2 linked regions of the Endozoicomonas sp. GU-1 genome follow. The protein of the gene in region 1 interacts with the protein of each later gene in a pairwise test. Links are inferred from orthologs where the notes say so. Each region holds a gene or a part of one and is shown on either strand. Other genes may lie near its edges.

Region 1 (6,134 bases):
CCGGTGACCGTATACTTTTGTCGGGTCGTAGTAATCTTCTTCGATGGGCAGATCGTGGGTGACCAGGTACTCCTCAACATCGAGTTCCGTCCAGTTAAGGAGTGGTGCCACCCGGTAATAACCATTGTTGGTCAGACTGACCACATCAAGGTTCTGCCGGAATTCAGTCTGATCCTTACGGATGGCGGTCAGCCAGTAATCCGGTGCGGATGCGTCCATGGCACGGGCAAAAGGCTCCAGTTTTACCTGCCGGGTAAACTCATCATGTTCCGGGGTGTCAACCTCCGGCACACCACCGTAAATGGCATCACGGAAACCACGACTGTATTGTGGGTGAAAGACCCGGATATTGAGCTGCAAACGCCGAATCAGCTGGTCAGCAAAGCGGTAAGTCGCTTCAGTACCGTAGCCCGAATCGATCCAGACCACTGGGATATCCGGCTTGACCCGGGTGGCCATATGGATAATGGCCGCTTCATGGGGCCCGAAGTTGGTGGTCAGCACCGGTTTTTCAGCACGCTGGACGGCCCACTGGATAATAGCCTGCGGGCTCAGAGTCGACAGATCCTGATTAATCATCTCCAGATTCATTATTTTCCCCATCAATCCATAACTTAACAACATGCACTATAAGAGTGAGGCTTTATAACCACAAAGATTAATATGGACTATAAATATTACTGAATTAAATGCCATCTTCAGTACTCAGCGCTGAATACACCAGCAACGATGAATACCCGGTCTTCGCTGGAAATCCCGATCAATGGTAGTAGCCGTGATCTCCTCAACACGGAACTTCTGCACCAGTTCTTTGGCCAGCTGGAAACGTCGGAAGTTGTTGGAGAAATAGAGCACCCCACCCGGTTTCAGCCTGGCCATTGCCCGCTCGATCAACTCAACATGGGCTTCCTGCACATCAAATACCCCGCGCAGCCGCTTGGAGTTTGAGAAGGTAGGGGGATCCATAAAGATCAGATCATAGTTCCGGGTATCCTGTTTCAGCCACTGCAGGCAGTCCGCCTGCTCCAGCCGGTGTTTGCGATCCACCAGGCCATTGAGCGCCAGATTCTTTCTGGCCCAGCCAAGGTAGGTATTCGACAGATCAACACTGGTGGTACTGGCCGCACCGGCCACGGCGGCATGAACCGTTGCCGTTCCGGTGTAGCAGAACAGGTTCAGGAAATCTTTACCGGCGGCCTCCCGGGCGATACGCAGGCGCATTTTCCGGTGATCCAGAAACAGGCCGGTATCCAGATAGTCCCTCAGGTTCACCAGTAAACGACAATCACCTTCTTTCACCTCAAGCATATCACCGGACTGCTCAAGCTTTTCGTACTGTCGCTTGCCAGACTGACGTTCACGACGCTTGAAGACCACATGACTATCCGGAATACCCAACACACCGGGAATCACTTCCAGCGCTTCCAGCAGACGCTGATGGGCCTTAGTCTCATCAATGCTTTTCGGTGCCGCGTATTCCTGCACATGAACCCAATCCCTGTAGAGATCCACGGCAACGGCATACTCCGGCATATCCGCATCATATAGACGATAACAGTCGACATTCTCTTTCCTGGCCCACTTACCCAACTGCTTCAGATTCTTCTTCAAGCGGTTGGCAAACATTTCACCACCGGCAGTGCTGGCCTTGAATAAGGTATTAGCCCCACTGTCCACACGGCTCTGCCCGGAAGCCGGCTGGTCAGCCTGTCGCTCACGAACATCATAGAGAAACAGCTTGCAGGAGAGCGCACCATTAAACAGGGTATAGCTTTTCTTCGGCCCCATGCCCAGACTTCTGACCAGCGCCTGTGAAGAGGTAAAGATCGCCGCCTGCCAACCCGGCGTCTGCTGTTTGATTTTTTCGCCAAGGTGTTTGTAGAGATAAACGAGGCTGGCCTCATCGCCCATGCGCTCACCATAGGGTGGGTTAGCAATCACCAGCCCGGCTGGAATCCCCGGGTCAACCTTCAGACTGGCCAGCTCCTGCTGTTTGACAGTAATCAGCTTACCCAGCCCGGCACGCTGGATATTGGCCCTGGCTCTCCCGACAATTTTTGGCAGACCTTCATAGCCTACGATGGTCGTATTAATCGCAGCCAGGCCAGCCGTGCGGCGGGCACGGGCTTCCTCCAGTACTGCCAACCAGATTTTGGGAATATGCCCCATCCACTTATCAAAGCCAAAACGGGCCCTGAGCAATCCGGGCGCGATATCCGCCGCCATCATGGCTCCTTCAATCAGAAAGGTGCCTGAGCCACACATAGGGTCCAGCAGTGTGCTGCCCTGTTTCGCCAGTTCAGGCCAGCGGGCACGGTACAAAATCGCTGCCGCCAGGTTCTCTTTCAGGGGCGCTTCACCGGCTTCCAGACGGTAACCGCGCTCATGCAGGCTCTGGCCGGACAGGTCAATGGCAACAAATGCCCTGCCGCTTCTGGCGTGCACATTGACCCGCAGATCCGGCTTGCTGTTATCCACAGATGGCCGCCAGCCATAACGATCCCGCAGCTGATCAACAATGGCATCCTTGACCAACTGGGAACCAAAGCGGGTATGGGTGATATCCGGTGTCGAACCATTGAAATCAATCCGAAAGCTGGAGCCCTGATCCAGATGCTCATCCCAGTCAAAGGATTGCACGCCCTGATACAGCGCATGCTTGTCAGAAGCATCCACTTCGCCGATGCGCAACAGAATCCGACTGGCCAGACGAGACCACAGGCAAGCCCTGTAGGCCAACTCAAGGTGACCGGCAAAGCTGACTCCGGCAACGGTCTCTGCCACTTCACTGGCTCCCAGTTCCTTCAGCTCTTCTGCCAGCAGGGATTCTACCCCCTTGGGACAACTGGCAAACAGAGTCAACATCGTTGTACTCATAACGTCATATTCCTGAAAAAAGCTAAAAAACAGCTCTTATTAACTAAAAATTCTCAATGTTTTCTCAACAAAAGCTTCAGATTTGGATAAAACTTAGAATGTTGACTTTCCTTGGGTGAATACCTTCTTCAGTCGACACTCTGCCCACACTGTCTTTTGGGGGACAGTTAGCACTTGCGGCTGTCCGGTCATTCTGAACCAAACCCGAGGTGCCAGGGAGGCCGTCAAAAACCATATCAGCAAGAGGCATTACCATGTTGAAAAGACTCAAAAGGGATAAATCAGATAGAGCCTTTAATAAAGGATACCAAGTGGGCCTGTCTGGCCGTTCCAGGGATATCTGCCCCCACCAGGAGGCAGATTTGCGCCAGTCGTGGTTAAGTGGCTGGCGTGAGGGTCGAGTTGATAACTGGGAAGGAATGACAGGAATCTCGGGGTTACACCGAATGTATAACTTCTCTCACTCCTATTCAGCCAACCAGCTCTGATTGCGCTGTCAACAAGCCCCGTTCGGGGCTTTTTGATATCACCCGCTTGATCAAACGCGCTTTCTCATGCATCAACAGAATAGACCGCTTCCGCAGCCTCTCGGATCAACTCCGGCCCCTTATAAATAAAGCCCGAATATATCTGCACCAGGCTGGCCCCGGCCCGGATCTTATCCGCTGCCGTCTGAGCATCCATAACACCACCAACACCGATAATCGGCAGCTTACCGGAAAGCTCACTGGCAAGCAGTCGAATCACTGCCGTGGACTTATCACTCAACGGCGCACCACTGAGTCCTCCCGCTTCCTCGGCTGTCGCAAAGCCGCTGACCTTATCTCGATCCAGTGTCGTATTGGTGGCAATAACGCCATCCAGCTCATAGGACACCAACTCGGCAGCAACTGAGGCTATTTCATCGTCGGTCATATCCGGGGCAATTTTGATGGCCAGAGGAACCTGGCGACCATAAGCTTTAGCCAGTGACGCCTGTTCTTCCTTCAACACTGACAGCAGGCTTTTCAAGGCATCACCATATTGCAGTTTTCTTAACCCGGGAGTATTCGGGGAAGAGAGGTTAACGGCAACATAACCGGCGTAGGGATATACCTTACGCAGACAGGTGAGATAATCCTGGTTGGCATCTTCAACAGCCGTGGTCAGGTTCTTGCCAATATTAATACCGATAATGCCTTTGTATTGGCTCTTTTGAACATTCGCAACCAGTTGATCCACACCCAGATTATTAAACCCCATACGGTTGATCAACGCTTCTCTCTCAGGGATACGGAACATTCTTGGTTTGGGGTTGCCGGGCTGCCCCACCGGCGTCACGGTTCCCAGCTCAAGAAAGCCAAAGCCCAGACTGCCCAGACCATCAATACACTCACCATTTTTATCCAGCCCCGCTGCCAACCCAACCGGATTGTTAAAGGTCAATCCCATCACTTCCCTTGGTTTGACAGGGACAGCAGGTGCCATCAACCGGGTAAGACCAAGACGCCCCCCCGCACTGATCATTTCCATGGCAACATCATGGGCAGTTTCGGCAGAAAGGCAAAACAGGGCACTTCGTGTCAATTTATACATAGGAGTTATCGATCAGTATGCACCAGACAAAATTCGAAGGATTATACGATCTCTAATCCCTTTTGTCTTCAGGAGACACCTTATAAGCGTTCATCGTGCGACAAAAAACAGGAACCGATAAAACCGGGAGCAAAGGGCTCAACTGCAAACCGGACATAAAACCCAATACCAAGCCACTGGAAACTCTGCACCAAACTCGGCACAACGCCTTTGATTTCTCCTTTCTGAATTAACGACCATTGTCTGGTGCAACGCGGTTAGGCGCGCGCCTGACTTTAGGATTTTAACGACCATCGCCTTTCATTTGTTATAAAGTTTGATTTTTATGGAACTTATTTCTGCTGATTTTGTCTTTACGATTGCTTTTAAAGACGCAGCCATGCATCTGTGCCTTTAATTATTGAAATATATAATTTTATTTGATCATGTACTTATATCCAAAATTTAACATTAACATGAAGTAGGTCAAAATGATGAACAGTATCAGCGACAGTTCGGCAGGCTTACCACTTAAATGTTCTTCCATATGTATAAATGACGGACGTATCGGAGGTCAGTTTGGTGGGCACTCACTGGTGGAAACGTCCTGTAAAGAAGGCCACGTTTTCCACTTGGAATGCATCACCAAACACTTGGATAGTCAGAAGGAGACAAGCCTTGATAAACGCCAATGTAGTGAATGCAAAGAACCGGCACTGCCATTGATTCCTAAGGACGGGAGTGAAGTCGGTGAAAACAAATATTGTGAATCATCCCCGATACTTAATACATGCCGTACCGGTGATTGGGAATTGCTGGAAGATCTGCTGGGCAAAAATGAGGCTTGTGCAAATCAGAAATACTACTCGGCGCTAGACTTTGGTGAAAGGTACCCGTTAGCTGTCGCCATACAGAGCAAAAATCAGAGCAAAAATGCTGAATTAATCCAGACTCTGGTCAACCACGGTGCCGACGTCAATGCTCGCGTTGGTGATGGTGAAACAGTTCTCCACTTAGCCGCTCGTAACGGCAACGCAAATGCTGAATTAATCCGGACTCTGGTCAACCACGGTGCCGACGTCAATGCTCGCAATAATGATGGTGAAACAGTTCTCCACTTAGCCGCTCGTAACGGCAACGCAGAGAGCGTCAGGGCACTGCTGGACATTGATCCCTTTCTGGCCATAGATAAAAATAATGATGGTAAGACCGCTCTCCACTTGGCTCTCAATGCTCACGATCATGATTGCATCGAGCGTAAGGAAATCCTTAAAACGGCGCTAGATAATCCTGCTCTCAGCAAAGCTGACAGGTTTGACGACCCAAAAAACGAATTCATCGAGCAACTGGGCAATGATCGATCCCGGCTTTCTGCCGCTCTCCACATTGCAGTCGACAATGGGAACATAAAGATGGTCAAGAAATTGCTGACCAGTGACCGCTCCTTGGCTAAAGAGAAGGATCACCGTGGCGACACGGTTCTTGTCAATGCTGCCAGAAAAGGCAGAACAGAGTTTGTTAAGGCATTGCTGGCCATTGCCCCCTCCTTAGCCAAAGATGATGACAGTGTCTCCAAAGCTCTCGAAAGTGCTGCCTTCAGTGGCCACAAAGATACCGTCGAGACATTGTGGAACATTAACCCCTCCCTCGTGCCCAAGGTTTTCATATCGGCTATTAAAGATAACCTGGCAGAGGTTGTCGAT
Region 2 (5,397 bases), 3.9 Mb from region 1 along the record:
AAAATATGGATCATCAGCCTATTACCGGGCTTGATGATCCATTCCGTTTTTCGGTATTTAACGCTAAGACTCCAGCAGAAATGTCACCGGCCCATCATTGAGCAGGGAGACTTTCATATCTGCACCAAAGCGGCCGGTGGCAACATTGTGATGCAGAGCTTCAGCCCGCTCAACAAAGTAGTGATATAGCTTTTCTCCCTGCTCAGGAGAGGCTCCGGCGCTGAAACCCGGGCGCAATCCTTTACGGGTATCCGCAACCAGGGTGAACTGGGAAACAATAAGCAGGCCGCCCCCCACATCGCGCAAACCAAGGTTCATCCTGCCCTGATCATCACTGAAAATTCGATATTTCAACACTTTATCCAGCAGTTTATCCGCCAGAGCCAGGTCATCCCCTTTTTCGACACCCAGCAACAGAAGAATGCCGGAACCGATTTCTCCGACCGTTTCCCCATCCACCACCACGCTGGCATGACTGACCCGCTGAATCAAAACTTTCATCGATGCATCTCGAGTTGTTTTTCCAATATGCTCTTATGGAGCCAATCTTCGGGCAAAATCATCCGTTGCCCTGACCAGTGCATCCACAATGCCCGGCTCACAGGAAGCGTGACCGGCATCCCGGATAATCTGCAAATCTGCTTGCGGCCAGTGATCCGCAAGCGCCTGCGCATTATCCAGCGGACAGATCATGTCATAACGCCCATGCACGATCACGCCGGGAATGGCTGATATCAGATTCATCTTCTCGATAATCTGATTCGGGTTAATGAAGGACTTATGTTTAAAGTAATGACATTCTATCCGCGAAAGGGATAAGGCCAGGTGTGGATCAGCAAAGTGATCCACCAGTTCATGGTTGGGTCGCAGAGTTGCCGTATTGCCCTCCCACAAAGACCAGTGCTTGGCAGCATTCATTCTGGCCAGTTCATCCTCGCCAAACAGCCGCTGATAATAAGCTTCCAGAAGATCACCTCGTTCACCTTCCGGTATCAGCTCCAGAAAGTGCGCCCAGTGATCCGGAAATACTCTGCTGGCTCCCTCTTTATAAAGCCAGTCAAGATCCTGTTGCCGGGAAAGAAAAACTCCCCTGAGAACCAGTCCTGACACACGCTTCGGGTGCGCCTGAGCATACAGCAACGAAAGTGTTGAGCCCCAGGAGCCGCCAAACACCAGCCACCGCTCAACGCCCAGGTTTTCACGAATCAACTCCATGTCTTCAATCAGTGCAGTGGTATTATTGTGATCCAGTTCAGCATGAGGCTGGAGCGGCCACTCCCCCTCTGATCAAAAAGAATAATCCGATACTTTTCCGGATCAAAAAAACGGCGATCCTGCTCTGTACAACCGGCACCCGGTCCACCATGCACGAAAAGAACCGGTAGCCCATCCTGAGAACCACACTCTTCAATGTATATCTCATGAATATCATCAACTTGCAGGTGCCGGGTAGCGTAGGGCTTGATGGCAGGATACAGGGTGCGCATGGAAAATCCTTTCAGGAAAACACCAGAACAATGCCTAACCTTAACCTTAAACGGTTATTGCGGCAAAGGGCACGTCGTCACTTTTAAAAACATAACTTGAACTAATTCGGCGGCAACCTGTCTGAGACTTAGAACATAAACATCCTCTACTGATAACACCACGCCATTCAGCTACGTACACCGACCTCTCAGGAGAGGGTAATAAAACAGCAACAGCCCGAAGAATATGAAATACCAACCTGGAAAAGTAATTAAAACAATTGTGGTCTTTTTGATCATCCTAATGGCAATACCCGCCAGAGCATCCCGGTACTTCTCTGATGATGATCAAATAATGATTCAGCAATGGGTAGCCAGGACGGGCTTTAAGATTTACTCAACCAATCCTGAAACCCAACAGCATGATCGCTGGCAATATACCCTGACGGCTTTACAAGCCCTGCATACCTGTCGACCCGAACAATTTTATCACTATCTTTCACAACTGCTTATTTCGGCGGGCAGAACGGCGGATGGTGAGCTGCAGCAACTGCTTCAGCCAGCATTGAATCTAAATAAAAAAGAGAAAAACGTCTTTGAAACGTTCATCCATGAGCAGAGCAAGGATGACCTCGCGGCTTGGTTAAGCCATCACACGGAACTGGATAAGCATCTCGTCCGTGATGACGAACTCTATAACAAGCTGTTTGAACTATTAACCAGAACCACCATTAGCAACACCCGGGTTTGCCCTGAAATGTTAATGCTGGAGAACTTCAAGAGGGTTAAGGAGAAGCGGCATGCGGTTTTGCAATGCATCGCCCTGTCAGCAAATCTGTATATTGTTGATATCGATATCAGCCACAACCGAATAGCCACCAGCAAAATACTGGGTCCGGGGCCCATCAGCACCGATCTGACGTCCTCGCCAGCAGTGGTTCTGGACAATAGTGAAGACCTGTTTGCAACCATTCCTGAACTCTACGACAACCCGCACATCAACCCGGTCATATTACTCACCTCACCGTTGGAATACGGTTTTCTGGTCTCTCACCGACTGAGCCAGAAAAGCAACAGGCCCCCGGTATCTCCCCTGACAACGTCCGACATTGAACAAATGCGACAGCGCTACAAGGCAAATAAAAACAAACGGGTTAAACATGAAAAGAAAAGACACTTTTTAGCGGAAGGAAAACGTAACCCTCACTTTCTGGAAGGCTGGATAGCATCACCGGGTTATACCTTTGTGGCATGCCTTGTTATTGCAGCGATTATTACTCAGCTAACGACCACAGTCCCATACCCCGGCAACCCCTGGTTAGGGCCATAAGAAACCCCACACTAAGTGGGGTTTTGCATACAGTATTGCAGTTATTCGCCAGTATTACTTCGAACGACTTGCACGCTTACGCTCATGTTCCTTCAGGAACTTTTTGCGAATACGGATATGGTTGGGCGTCACCTCAACCAGCTCATCGTCATCAATAAACTCCAGGGCCTGTTCCAGAGAGTGGCGAACCGGCGGTGTCAGAATGATGTTCTCATCGGTACCTGCGGCACGAATGTTCGTCAGCTGCTTGGCTTTGGTGGGGTTTACCGTCAAATCGTTATCGCGACTGTGCAGACCGATAATCTGGCCTTCATAAACATCAACGTTGGGGTTAATGAACAGACGGCCACGCTCCTGCAAGCTGAACAACGCATAAGCCAGCACCTTGCCATTCACCATGGAGATAAGAACCCCGTTGTTGCGCTGGCCAACTTCCCCACCCTTGACTTCACCGTAGTGATCGAAGATGGAGGTCAGGATACCGCTGCCTGAAGTCATGGTCAGGAACTGCGAACGGAAACCGATCAGACCACGGGCCGGCATAATGAAGTCAAGACGCACACGGCCTTTGCCATCCGGCACCATATCTTTCAGTTCAGCACGACGCTGGCCAAGCTCTTCCATCACCGGTCCCTGGTGCTGTTCTTCAATGTCCACCACCACGTGCTCAAAGGGCTCCTGCTTAACGCCGTCAATTTCCTTGACCACCACCTGTGGACGGGAAACCGCCAGCTCAAACCCTTCCCGACGCATGGTTTCAATCAGAACAGACAGGTGCAGTTCACCACGGCCGGATACCTTGAACTTATCTGCATCATCGCCCTGCTCAACGCGCAGCGCTACGTTGGAGATCAGTTCGCGATCAAGACGCTCACGGATATTACGGGAGGTAACGAATTTGCCATCCTGACCAGCAAACGGAGAGTCATTCACCTGGAAGGTCATGCTGACTGTTGGCTCATCAACCGTCAGCGGTGGCAGCATTTCCGGACGTTCAGGATCACAGATCGTGTCAGAGATGTTCAGCTTATCAATACCGGTAATGCAGACAATGTCACCGGCACGGGCTTCCGCCACTTCAACACGCTCAAGCCCCAGATGCCCCATGACCTGCTGCACTTTGGCCTTACGCTGCTTGTTGTCACGATCCACCAGTACAATCTGCTGACCAGGCTTCAGTACACCACGGGTAATACGGCCAATACCGATAACACCGACGTAGCTGTTGTAATCCAGGGCACTGATCTGCATCTGCAAAGGACCGTCAACATTGACCGGTGGTGCAGGCACACGCTCAGTAATCATCTCAAACAGCGGTGTCATATCTTCAGCCAGATTGTCCGGATCATGACCGGCAACACCGTTCAGTGCAGAGGCGTAAATCACCGGGAAGTCCAGCTGCTCATCCGTAGCGCCCAGACGATCAAACAGATCAAACACCTGATCCATAACCCAGTCAGGGCGAGCACCCGGACGATCAACCTTGTTGATTACTACAATCGGGCTCAGACCCTGCTCAAAGGCCTTCTGGGTAACAAAGCGGGTCTGTGGCATCGGACCATCAACGGCATCCACCAGCAGCAGAACCGAGTCAACCATGGAGAGCACCCGCTCAACTTCACCACCGAAGTCAGCGTGTCCCGGGGTATCAACGATATTGATATGGAAATCTTGCCACTCAATCGCGGTGTTCTTGGCCAGGATGGTAATACCACGTTCTTTTTCCTGGTCATTGGAGTCCATGATACGCTCAGCGCCCTGATCCTTACGACCCAGAGTACCTGACTGCTGCAGCAGCTTATCCACCAGCGTAGTCTTGCCGTGGTCTACGTGGGCGATAATGGCAACGTTTCTTAACTTATTAATTTCCAAAACTTATTCCGCCTTTCAAAATCTTTAAATCTTTTTCGTACACATATTTGTACACACTTTTAAATCTGTCTGCTCCAGGAGGCCGAGCAACTAAAATGGCGGCAATCCTACCACTACGCCACTCATACGCAAGTTTTATACACCCTTATATCTGCCCGCCTTACCAGCATTTAAGTGCATGGGTATACGTATATGACCAGATATAGCCGAGTTACCACGTTGACATTGCCACGGAAACCAGCCAAAAGGATTTTGCTAATGCTCAAAGCCATCAACAATAAACCGGGAACGGAAATCATATAACACATGTTTTCCATCGGCCCCGGGCATTGCCCTGCAAGCCAAAGCGGTCTTTTGAGTCTTGCCGATCGCGGGGCCACTTGCCGGTAGCTGATCTTACGGAAGTTTGGAAAGCACTCATGGCTTAACAGGCCCAGAAATAAAAATGGCCTGTCAGCGTTGAACGACACTGACAAGCCATCAGGTATTGATAATGTATTTTACCACTTCATCGTCATGCCAAGCATCTGGAAGTCCAGCCCTTCATTCTGAGAGTGTAAATAAGCATTGGAATAGTGAAACCAACCGTAAGTCAGCTCATACTGCTTTGAATCACCAAACTGGATGCCCAGCATAGTACGAATCTCAAACTGGGTATGGCCACCCATATTAATTGGTGACCTTAACTTCTTCTCCAGATCCTGCTCGGACTGATAACTCAACCCCACC

What was found.
Region 2: the proteins of rlmKL (region 1) and typA interact in binary tests that used the Escherichia coli proteins (3 or more experiments, as listed by UniProt). The link is inferred for Endozoicomonas sp. GU-1 from one-to-one orthologs.

What each region holds. Positions count from the first base shown.
Region 1 is NZ_CP114771.1:1,319,324-1,325,457, forward strand. Bases 292-3,233 are described here. They hold rlmKL (bifunctional 23S rRNA (guanine(2069)-N(7))-methyltransferase RlmK/23S rRNA (guanine(2445)-N(2))-methyltransferase RlmL), read right to left. Parts: upstream 2,878-3,233; coding sequence 706-2,877; downstream 292-705. Other genes in these bases: O3276_RS05405 (phosphoadenosine phosphosulfate reductase domain-containing protein), read right to left, coding at 292-591; rmf (ribosome modulation factor), read left to right, coding at 3,132-3,233. Also shown: more of O3276_RS05405, read right to left, coding at 1-291; more of rmf, read left to right, coding at 3,234-3,365; O3276_RS05420 (quinone-dependent dihydroorotate dehydrogenase), read right to left, coding at 3,430-4,452; O3276_RS05425 (ankyrin repeat domain-containing protein), read left to right, coding at 5,085-6,134. UniProt on the Escherichia coli protein: Specifically methylates the guanine in position 2445 (m2G2445) and the guanine in position 2069 (m7G2069) of 23S rRNA. Methylation occurs before assembly of 23S rRNA into 50S subunits.
Region 2 is NZ_CP114771.1:5,239,675-5,245,071, reverse strand. What follows is about bases 2,260-5,150. They hold typA (translational GTPase TypA), read right to left. Parts: upstream 4,669-5,150; coding sequence 2,851-4,668; downstream 2,260-2,850. Other genes in these bases: O3276_RS21910 (hypothetical protein), read left to right, coding at 2,260-2,796. In the rest of the region: dtd (D-aminoacyl-tRNA deacylase), read right to left, coding at 64-501; pip (prolyl aminopeptidase), read right to left, coding at 535-1,215; O3276_RS21915 (alpha/beta hydrolase family protein), read right to left, coding at 1,224-1,487; more of O3276_RS21910, read left to right, coding at 1,771-2,259; O3276_RS21900 (acyloxyacyl hydrolase), read right to left, coding at 5,169-5,397. UniProt on the Escherichia coli protein: A 50S ribosomal subunit assembly protein with GTPase and nucleotide-independent chaperone activity, required for 50S subunit assembly at low temperatures, may also play a role in translation.